2 regions of the Paenibacillus sp. GYB003 genome follow, and region 1 is predicted to be linked to the other one. Evidence: riboswitches for the same ligand, from Rfam matches in the RefSeq annotation. Region 1 holds a riboswitch; the other holds the start of a gene.
The links. A riboswitch is a leader RNA that binds a small molecule or an ion and turns the genes downstream of it on or off. The one in region 1 is predicted to bind ZMP and ZTP.
Positions count from the first base shown of each region.

Region 2: it holds a riboswitch for ZMP and ZTP, as region 1 does, so the genes downstream of both, PV407_RS03435 (phosphoribosylaminoimidazolesuccinocarboxamide synthase) here and rpiB (ribose 5-phosphate isomerase B) in region 1, are expected to answer to the same signal.

Region 1 is NZ_JARBDC010000055.1:2,278-7,341, forward strand. Features, by position in the region: gene spoIIR (stage II sporulation protein R) at 1-245, shown strand, start outside; gene PV407_RS18285 (L-threonylcarbamoyladenylate synthase) at 427-1,500, shown strand; gene PV407_RS18290 (manganese efflux pump MntP) at 1,574-2,134, shown strand; gene PV407_RS18295 (low molecular weight protein arginine phosphatase) at 2,236-2,826, shown strand; ZMP/ZTP riboswitch at 2,905-2,985, shown strand; gene rpiB (ribose 5-phosphate isomerase B) at 3,079-3,537, shown strand; gene PV407_RS18305 (TIGR01440 family protein) at 3,585-4,268, shown strand; gene glyA (serine hydroxymethyltransferase) at 4,371-5,064, shown strand, end outside.
Region 2 is NZ_JARBDC010000003.1:197,515-202,578, forward strand. Features, by position in the region: gene PV407_RS03425 (phosphotransferase enzyme family protein) at 1-793, shown strand, start outside; gene PV407_RS03430 (Maf family protein) at 1,155-1,805, shown strand; ZMP/ZTP riboswitch at 2,642-2,720, shown strand; gene PV407_RS03435 (phosphoribosylaminoimidazolesuccinocarboxamide synthase) at 2,779-3,747, shown strand; partial or broken gene PV407_RS03440 (HAD family hydrolase) at 3,851-4,462, shown strand; gene PV407_RS03445 (hypothetical protein) at 4,812-4,973, opposite strand.

The DNA.
Region 1 (5,064 bases):
CGATCGGCAGCGGGCAAGGGCAAAATTGGTGGTGCGTTCTGTTTCCGCCGCTCTGCTTTGTGGACGGCAATGCGGGACTGGCCGTAGCGAAGAAGGGCGCCGAACCCGCCAAAGCTGCGGCCGCTGGCGCGGCCCCTGCGGATGCGCCGGTTGCGGCGGCGGACGGCCAGCAGGTGGAAATGAAATTTTTCTTGTGGGAACTGATCGTGAAAGTGGTCGAAACGATAAAAAGCTTGCTGCACTAATCCAATCTTACATGGACATTATGCGGGGATGCGCCGAGGCGCGTCCCTTTCGTATGGGCGGCCGCCGATTCGGTGCGGGGAAGAGGCGTGACAGCTTCAGGCTTCCCGAGCTATAATGGCAAACGAAACGCGACGAGACGGGAACGGTTCCCGGCAAATGTCGAATAGCAAAAAGCAAAGGATGAACGTTATGACGAAACGATGGTACGTGGATCCGGGACGCGCGGAGGCGGCGGAACGGGAGCTGGCGGAAGCCGGCGGGCTGCTGGCGCGGGGCGGGACCGTCGCCTTTCCGACGGAGACGGTGTACGGGCTCGGCGCCGATGCGGGCAATACGGCGGCGGTCGAGGCGATATTCGCCGCCAAAGGTCGCCCGTCCGACAATCCGCTGATCGTCCATATCGCCGATATCGCGCAGCTCGCCGACTTGGTTCATGAGCCGGACGCCGTATCGCGGCGGCTGATGGACGCTTTCTGGCCCGGGCCGCTCACGGTCGTGCTGCCGGTGCGGACCGGCTCCGTCTCCCCGCGCGTGACGGCGGGGCTGCCGACGGTCGCGGTGCGCATGCCCGATCACCCGGTCGCGCTCGCGCTTCTTCGCGCCGCGGGCTGCCCGGTCGCCGCGCCCAGCGCCAACCGGTCCGGCCGCCCGAGCCCGACGCTGGCCGAGCACGTGCTCGGCGACCTGGGCGGGCGCATCGACGGCATCGTCGATGGCGGACCGACAGGCGTCGGCGTGGAGTCGACGGTCGTCGCCGTCGAAGCCGGAGGGCGGCTGATCCGCGTGCTGCGGCCGGGCGGCGTGACGGTGGCGGACTTGCGCCGGGCGGCGCCGGACGTCGACGTGACGGCGGAGACGGCGGCGGAAGAAGCGGAGGCTCCGCGCTCGCCGGGGATGAAATATGCGCATTACGCGCCGCGCGGCCGGCTTGAGATCGTCCAGGGCGACGCGGAAAAACGCGCCGCATGGGTGCGCGCTTCGCTCGCCGAAGCGAAGCGGGCGGGAGAGCGAACGGGTGTTCTGACGGTGCGGGAACGAATCGGGCTGTTCGAGGCCGACCTCGTCGTCGGCTGCGGCAGCGCCGGCAATATGCGCGAGGCGGCCCGCGACCTTTATGCGGCGCTGCGCCGTTTCGACGAAGCGGGCATTACGCATATTTTGGCGGAAGGGTACGAATCGACGGAAGGGATCGGACTCGCCGTCATGAACAGGCTGAACAAAGCGGCGGGGCATCGGATCGTCCGAGTGCGCTGACGTTCGATTGTTGAATGTTTCCGGGATTGTCCGCATATGTTGGTTAAGAACAAGCGGACATGGGGGAGATCGAATGGCAGCAGCTTCGGCTGAGACGGGGCAACTGATTACGATTGTCGTCATGGCCATCGCGCTCGGGATGGATGCTTTTTCGCTCGGAATCGGCATCGGACTGAGAGGCATTCGGCTGCTCGATATACTCAAGATCAGTTTCGTCATCGGATTGTTTCATATCCTTATGCCGCTGATCGGCATGTTTATGGGCCATTACGTCGGTACGCTGCTCGGCAACGTAGCGACGATTACGGGCGGCGCGCTGCTCGTTCTGCTCGGCGCGCATATGATTTTCAGCTCCTTGAAAGGGCCGGAAATGCGGCCGTTCGACCATCGCACGCTTTGGGGGCTTTTGTTTTTCGCCCTTAGCGTCAGCGTCGATTCGATGTCGGTCGGCGTCTCGCTCGGCATGTTTTCGACCGATTTGGCGTTTACGGTCCTGATGTTCGGAGGGGCCGGCGGCCTCATGTCCGTGGGCGGCCTGCTGCTCGGCCGCAGAGCCGGATCGTGGGTCGGCGAATACGGCGAAGCGGTCGGGGGCGTCATTTTGCTTGCGTTCGGCATTCGCTTTTTGATATAAAACCGTCGTTGAGGTACAATAGAACCATAAAGGCGGACGGCGCTGCGACTGGCATGCCGGCCGGCAATCCGACTCACATTCTCGATTTACGGGAGGTTCGGATGTACGAACGCATTTTATTCGTATGTACGGGAAACACGTGCCGCAGTCCGATGGCGGAAGGCATATTTCGCCAACTGGCGGCGCAGGAAGGGTTGAACGCGACCGCCCGGTCGGCGGGCGTCTCCGCCTGGGACGGTTCGCCGATTTCGAAGCATTCGGCGGACATTTTGCAGGCGAAGGGCATTACCGACAAGCGGACGTCCAGCTCGGTCACGAAAGAGACGGTCGAGTGGGCCGACCTGATTTTGACGATGACGATGGGACATAAAGAACTGCTGATCCGGCGATTCCCGGACGCTATCGATACGATCTATACGCTTAAAGAGTTCGCCGAGGACGATCCGGCCATCGCCGATATGATCGCGCTGCGGCATAAGCTCCATTCGGAGCTGCAAATCAAGCGGGCGCTCGGCGAGCCGATCACCGAGGCGGAGCAGGAGCGGGCGCGGCAAGCGGACGCCGCTCTTCCGGGCTTCGACATCGCCGATCCGTTCGGAGGCGACCGCCGATCGTACGAAAAAAGCGCCGACGAGATCGAAACGTACGTGCGCAAGCTGATCCGCAAGCTTAGAACGCCGCCGGCCGAGTAGGCGGAGAATGCGCGGGCCCGGTTTGCGGGTATCGTCTTTACAGCGCAAATCGAATGCGTTATGATGAGATTATCAATAACGACTCGATGTAACTGGCGACAAGTGGGCGTAACCACAATGGAGCATCGAGGCATACGGCCGGTCGCCTGGGCAAAGAGCAGCAGCGTTTTTCGAATCGAAAGACGCGCGCCATGCTCTTTTTTCGTTTCAAGGCGGGTATACTAAGCTCATTCGGAAGCGGAGGGGAACTCTATGAAAATCGCCATCGGGGCGGACCATGCAGGCTTTCGGCTGAAGGACGACATCGCGGAGGCGCTGCGCGCCGCGGGACACGAGGTGGAGGATTTCGGCTGCAATTGCGCCGATTCCATCGATTACCCCGACTATGCGATTCCGGTATGCGAGAAGGTGGCGTCCGGCGAAGCGGATCGGGGCATTCTCATATGCGGCACCGGGATCGGCATGTCGATCGCCGCGAACAAAATACCGGGCATCCGCTGCGCGCTCGTGCACGACTTATTTTCGGCGAAGGCGACGCGCGAGCATAACGACACGAACGTGCTGGCCATGGGCGAACGCGTCATCGGCCCCGGGCTCGCGCTGGAAATCGCCAAAGTATGGATCGAGACGGAATTTTCGCAAGGGCCGCGGCACCAAAACCGGATCGACAAAATCAAGCGGCTGGAAGACAAATACGCCATTCATCCTTGATGAAGAGGTTGCGAACGTAACGGCGATCGCGAAAGGAGCGGTCCGGCATGGACAACGATACGTTAGGCCGCGGCGGCGGCGGCCGCGATACGGGCGGCCTCGAAGGCGGCAATGCCCTTAACGAAGCGTACGCCATACCCGAACCGGATACGCCCGACCTGGACCGGATCGGCGCCGACGTGCGGAAGGTGCTGCGCGAGCTGGTCGATATCGGCAAAGTGGCGCCCGGCCACATTATCGTCATCGGGACAAGCACCAGCGAGGTAATCGGCCGGCATATCGGCACGGCGGGAACGGAACAGGTGGCCGCGCGCATTTTTCAGGCGGTGAACGACGTTCGCGAACAGGTCGGATTTTTTCCGGCGTTTCAATGCTGCGAGCATTTAAATCGGGCGCTTGTCGTCGAACGGGAGCTGCTCGGCCGCTATCCGCTGTTGGAGGAAGTATCCGTCGTCCCGGTCCGCAAAGCGGGCGGTTCGATGGCCGCTTACGCCTACCGGCATTTGCCGGACGCTTGCGTCGTCGAATCGATCGCCGCCCACGCCGGACTCGATATCGGGGACACGCTGATCGGCATGCACTTGCGGCGGGTCGCCGTGCCGGCCAGGCCGTCGGTGCGAACGATCGGCCGGGCGCACGTCAATATGGCGTATACGCGCCCGAAGCTGATCGGCGGCGCCAGGGCCGTTTACGCGAAGGAAGCGGCCGAAGCGGAGGGCTCTTGCGATTGAACGGCAAAGCCGGGGCAAGGGGAACGTGTATTTGCCCCCTTCGGCGATGCGAGGGAAATGCAGTTTGCGAAATGATAAAACGAGCGGGAGGAACCGAATCTTATGGAACATTTGCGTAAATCCGATCCGAAATTGGTGGAGGCTCTCGGCTTGGAGCTGAACCGCCAACGCGACAAAATCGAGCTGATCGCGTCCGAAAACTTCGTCAGCCAAGCGGTGCTGGAAGCGATGGGCACCGTCCTAACGAATAAATACGCCGAAGGGTATCCGGGCAAACGGTATTACGGCGGCTGCGAATACGTCGACATCGTCGAGGATATCGCCCGCGACCGGGCGAAGCAGCTGTTCGGCGCCGAGCACGTGAACGTGCAGCCGCACTCCGGCGCGCAGGCGAACCTGGCGGTCTATCTCGCCGCTCTGAAGCCGGGCGATACGGTGCTCGGCATGAACCTGGCGCACGGCGGACATTTGACGCACGGCAGCCCGGTCAACGCTTCCGGCATTTTGTACAACTTCGTCGCTTACGGGGTCAGCGAAACCGATTCGCGCATCGATTACGACGAAGTGCGCAAAGCGGCGTTCAAGCATCGTCCGCGGATGATCGTGGCCGGAGCCAGCGCCTATCCGCGCTTGATCGACTTCGAAGCGCTTGCCGCGATCGCGAACGACGTAGGCGCCTTGTTCATGGTCGATATGGCGCATATCGCCGGATTGGTGGCGGCCGGACTGCATCCGAATCCGGTGCCTCACGCCCACTTCGTAACGACGACGACGCACAAGACGCTGCGCGGTCCGC
Region 2 (5,064 bases), on a different contig from region 1:
TAAAGGGCTGGCAGTTTCAAATGCTGTTCCATCGGCCAGGGGGAATATGGTTGAAGAAATTGCTGCAGAAAATGGTTCGTTCCTAGCCATTTCATACGAAATGTCTCTTGGAAAAGAAGTGTCGGATGAAGATTGGAATGAATCGCTTTACGAAAAATGGGGCGAATTTCTGGGGAAAATCCATCATGCCACAAAGGGTTATGAATGGAGTAATCCGGCGTTTAAACGACAAGCCTGGGACCAAGAAGTTCAATTAAAGGCGGAGAAATACCTGCGACCTGATGATGTAATGATTTCAATTGTAAAAGAAAGATTAACAAAACTTACTTCTCTGCCCAAGTCCAAAGATACATACGGTTTGACTCATACTGATTTTCATCAAAGTAATTTTTATCTGCATAACGGAGACATTTATTTGTTCGATTTTGATGATTGCGGTTATACCTATTTCATAAACGATATTGGGATTACATTGTATTATGCTCTTTCTTATCCGTTTAAGAAATTTGAAAATAAGACGGAATATTATAAATTGTTTTTCCGCCATTTTATGAAAGGATATCTGAAGGAAAATACAATCCAAGAAGAAGAAATAGTATATTTACAAGATTCTATTAAACTTCGTCATGCATTGCTATATATTTATTTTCATCAAGCAAACGATGTGTCAAATTTGGATGAAAAATCGATGAACTGGTTAAAAGAGCTTCAACGAGTAGCCGCTTCTGATAACCCTATGCTGCCGATTGATTTTGTTCAAGAATTTAAAAACATTTATAATAGTATTCATTAACTGGGAACAAGTAGGGGCTGACTCAACACAGCCGGCTCATAGGGGCCGGCTGTATGTTTTTTTAACTTATATTTTTTCCGATAAAAAAAGGTTTATTTAGTGTGTGACACTAAATTAAGATCTAGTGGTGCCAAGGGATAATCAGGTAGAGAAAACAAATTAGCCAAGACGAAGTTCCGCTACGTTTGATCATGCCGGACTGGGTAAGCAGAAGAGAGAAGTCGAAACGATCCCGAAAGTTTTGTATTTTTTTGGAATTCCAGTTCAAATCTATGAATGTTCATGGGTTTTCCAATATTTTGGTATGGACTGCTTAGGTCATGATTTTTCCCTAAACTTAAATTAAACTGGAGGAATAGTTATGAGTTTACAGCAAAGATTTAATAGAGGCGAGGTTATAGAGTTTGGAAAGCCAACATTAGTGCTTGCCTCTGCATCGTCTAGGCGCACAAAGCAACTGGCAAAATTTGGACTTGACTTTGTGCAAATTGTAAGCACATTTGACGATAGCTCTGTTAACTACAACTTTCCTCACACTGGTGTCAGTATTGACCAAGCAAAAAGTTACTCCGCAACAATGGCGCTCGAAAAATTAAAACCATTTATAGAAAAAATCAAAAACGGTGCAGTGGTGGCTGCAGATACTATCATTTTTTGCAGTGGCAGAATAATCGAAAAGCCTATCACAAAAGAGCGCTGCCGCGAGCAGCATGAGTTTATCAGCGGCAAAACAGTCAGCAGATGCAATGCTTTGGCAGTTTATTATGACGGGCGAACGCTTAGCGAGGTTACGATTGGCGATGTGCTAATCGCGCCTTTGCCAAAACAAGTGATTGAAGAAATTGCAAACGAAAGCGAAACCCTAAACTGTGCAGGCTACAATCGCGGTGGCGCAATTGCACCATATGTGCTAACCGATGCACCGCGCACTGGCGGCATTGAAGTGCCAGTGGTTTTAGATTTGTTAAGCAAGCTTGGTTTCGCTCAAGAGCAAGCCAGCCAGCAAAGCTAAGAGACATGGCCGTATTGGTGAAGCTCAGAATCGTCCGAGGTTGGTGAAGGAAAAACCACACACATATCAAAAAGAAAAATCGATAAAATCATGGATCTTCTCGTACTGCAGCGCGCCGGGCAATCCCTTTGCGCCAACTTTGGCGCCGCGGTCGAACAGTTGCTGTTCAAATGGATGTCATTAATGGTCGGGGCATTTACGGTAACCTCCCGACAGCGGGCGGTTTTTCGCTACTCCCATTCTTTAGAACGGCCCGCGATGTTATAATGGGGCTAACGTTTTGGAACCGGAACAGGAAGAACATGCGGGGAGGGATACGATGGAGAAGCCAAGCGAGAGAGCCCCCCTATACCTCTAACGCATAAGAAACGGCCTGCTCTCTCGTCATTCCTCTTCCAATCGCAATGGCCTCGTTAAACGGCTCATCGCCGCATTCTAGTCTGCAGGTTCGTTTCGCCTGTTCGTAAATCAATTGAAACTGGGGCTGAGCCGCGGAGCCAAGCTTCGCTCGTAATTTCTCAGAGACTCCGATAAGCGTAGCGGCCGCCCGGTATTCTTCCAGCCCGCACAACGAGCTTACTAGTCCCTCGACTCCTCGATCAAAGGAACCACGTTCCTGAGTGATCATCATCAACACAAGACAGATTTGAAATGTCCTTTCAGCGCAAAACCGCTGGGGTTGTGATGGCTTACAATATTGATGCTGCAGGAACCGTAATGAGTTCACTCTTTGATTTATTAAAGTGACGGGCAGTTTAGTTCCCATATGCACATTTTAATTTCTGGTAAAAACAGTATTGAAAATGTTGGAATCGTCTGATAATATTGGATTGTATTAAAATATGTGTGACTGGCGTAACGTAGGTAACTACGGGGGAGCGCATATTTCATAAGCCGTACGCCTGGGCAAAGTATTTGATCTTAGATCAGATGCTTTTTTTATTTCAATTATTGAAGGGTCAGGTGGACTTACATGATATCCAAAGAAACTATTCAAAAAAACCTAATGAACTGTCTCGATGACACCTCATTTCTGAATGTACCTGGGTTCAGAAGAGGTAAAGTTCGCGACACATATGATCTGGGTGATTCTCTAATCCTTATCACCACAGACCGCCAAAGCGCATTTGACAGGGTCCTTGCCAACATTCCGTTTAAAGGCCAAGTATTAAACCAGATTAGCGCTTTTTGGTTTGAAAATACCTCGGATATAGTAAGTAACCACGTTATAAAAATCCCGGACCCGAATGTTACTATAGGAAAAAAATGCAAGGTAATTCCTGTCGAATTTGTAATGCGAGCCTATCTTACGGGCTCGACTGATACCTCGGCTTGGGTCCAATACTCACAAGGTATCCGAGACATATGTGGCAACATCCTACCTGATGGAATGAAGAAAAACCAGAAGTTCGAGAAACCGATCCTGACTCCGACAACGAAATCAGCAGCACATGACGAATCGATTTCGGCTGCTCAAATCGTCCACGAAGGCCTAATCGACAAAGAGACCTGGGGGTATTTGCAAAAAATCGTGTTCTCGCTCTTTGCCAGGGGCACAGAGATCGCAGCTAGGAACGGATTAATCCTTGTAGATACCAAATATGAATTCGGTATTGATGACAAAGGAGAGATTCTTCTCATCGACGAGATACATACACCCGATTCTTCCCGCTACTGGATTAAAGAGACATTCGAATCGAGGTTAGCCGAGGGCAAAGAACCGGAGAATATCGACAAAGAATTCTTGCGACTTTGGTTCAGAGAGCATTGCGACCCTTATAAAGATAAAATCCTCCCATCCGCACCTGATGACCTTGTCATTGAACTGTCGCATCGCTATATCCGCCTCTTCGAAATGATCACCGGCAAGGAATTTGCCGTCGATTGCACGCATTCTGTAAAGGAGCGGCTTAAAAAGAATTTAAATGCTTATCTTATCTAAGCGACATTAACCAGACGGGGCGTAATTCGAAATTTCGGTGCGCCACTCGCAGACAGTTTGAATACGTTTATGGAAGCCGTAGCTGACAAAGGAGAACGAAGCAATGAAAAAGTACATACTCTTCGATCATGATGGTGTTCTGGTTGATACTGAATTCTGGTATTACAAAGCGGGAGAACGCGCTCTAGCTGACATTGGATTTACCTTGGATAAAGATCAATACCTCCGCGACATGACTCAGTCGTTGGGTACTTGGGCCCAAGCTAAGGCAGCAGGTATTGATGAACAGACCATCAACAAGCAGCGCGAGGTCCGCAACGCCTATTATCAGGAATATCTAAGAACAGAAGCCATAGAGATTGAAGGCGTAGTTGAAACTCTAGCCGAACTGTCAAAGTACGTCCGCATGGCCATCGTGACGACTGCAAAACGTGTGGATTTCGAGCTTATTCATGAAAAGCGTCAGATTAGACGATTCATGGAATTCGTCCTTGTTTGAGAAGACTACGAGCGCACCAAGCCACACCCAGAACCATACTTGACCGGCCTAAAGCGCTTCGGAGCAACCAAAGAAGAGGCCCTGGTTGTAGAGGACTCAAACAGGGGGTTGAACTCAGCCGTGGCAGCTGGTATTGACTGTGCTATTGTATTGTCCATAACGACTTCACAAAAACACATGACTTCTCACAGGCTAGCTATCGAATCAAGACACTGATTAACCTGAGAGAGTAGTCCCGTACTCGACTGGATTAAGATAGTTAAATCAAATCACCAAGGGAGCAGGTCGACAGCCGGTGGGGGCATGATTGATTCACCATGGCATGATTGATTCACCATGAGGGTAATTTTGTGTCCATTGGACAAGATGCAGCAGGAAGTTATGTGTTAGGGAATTAATATCGATTTTGTGACTTATGTACAAAATACGGGTTTTGTGAAATTGTATGGGCCAAAATCTCAAGTCTGCTAAAGATATAGATTTTAGTTCGTCGTTTTGGTATCTTTCCTGCAATGAATGAGCTTTCTCCATCACATAACTGTTTCCACAAAAATTTTGCTCGGAATCAAGTTAATTGGCTAGTTTTATACTCGGATGCACCGTACGTAATGGCGCCCTTGGCATATTGAAAATCGTCGTATCCGCTCAAGACGATGATTTTCGCGCCGATGCCGCTCATTCGGACCAAGTATTCGTCGTCCACAATCAATATTCTCATATTGCCCATGTATGCACCAATCCTCTCCGCAGCGAAATCGGCATTTTTTTCCTATTCAGACAATTACGACAGGGTTCGAGAAAGTCCTGCTTGAAGCTTG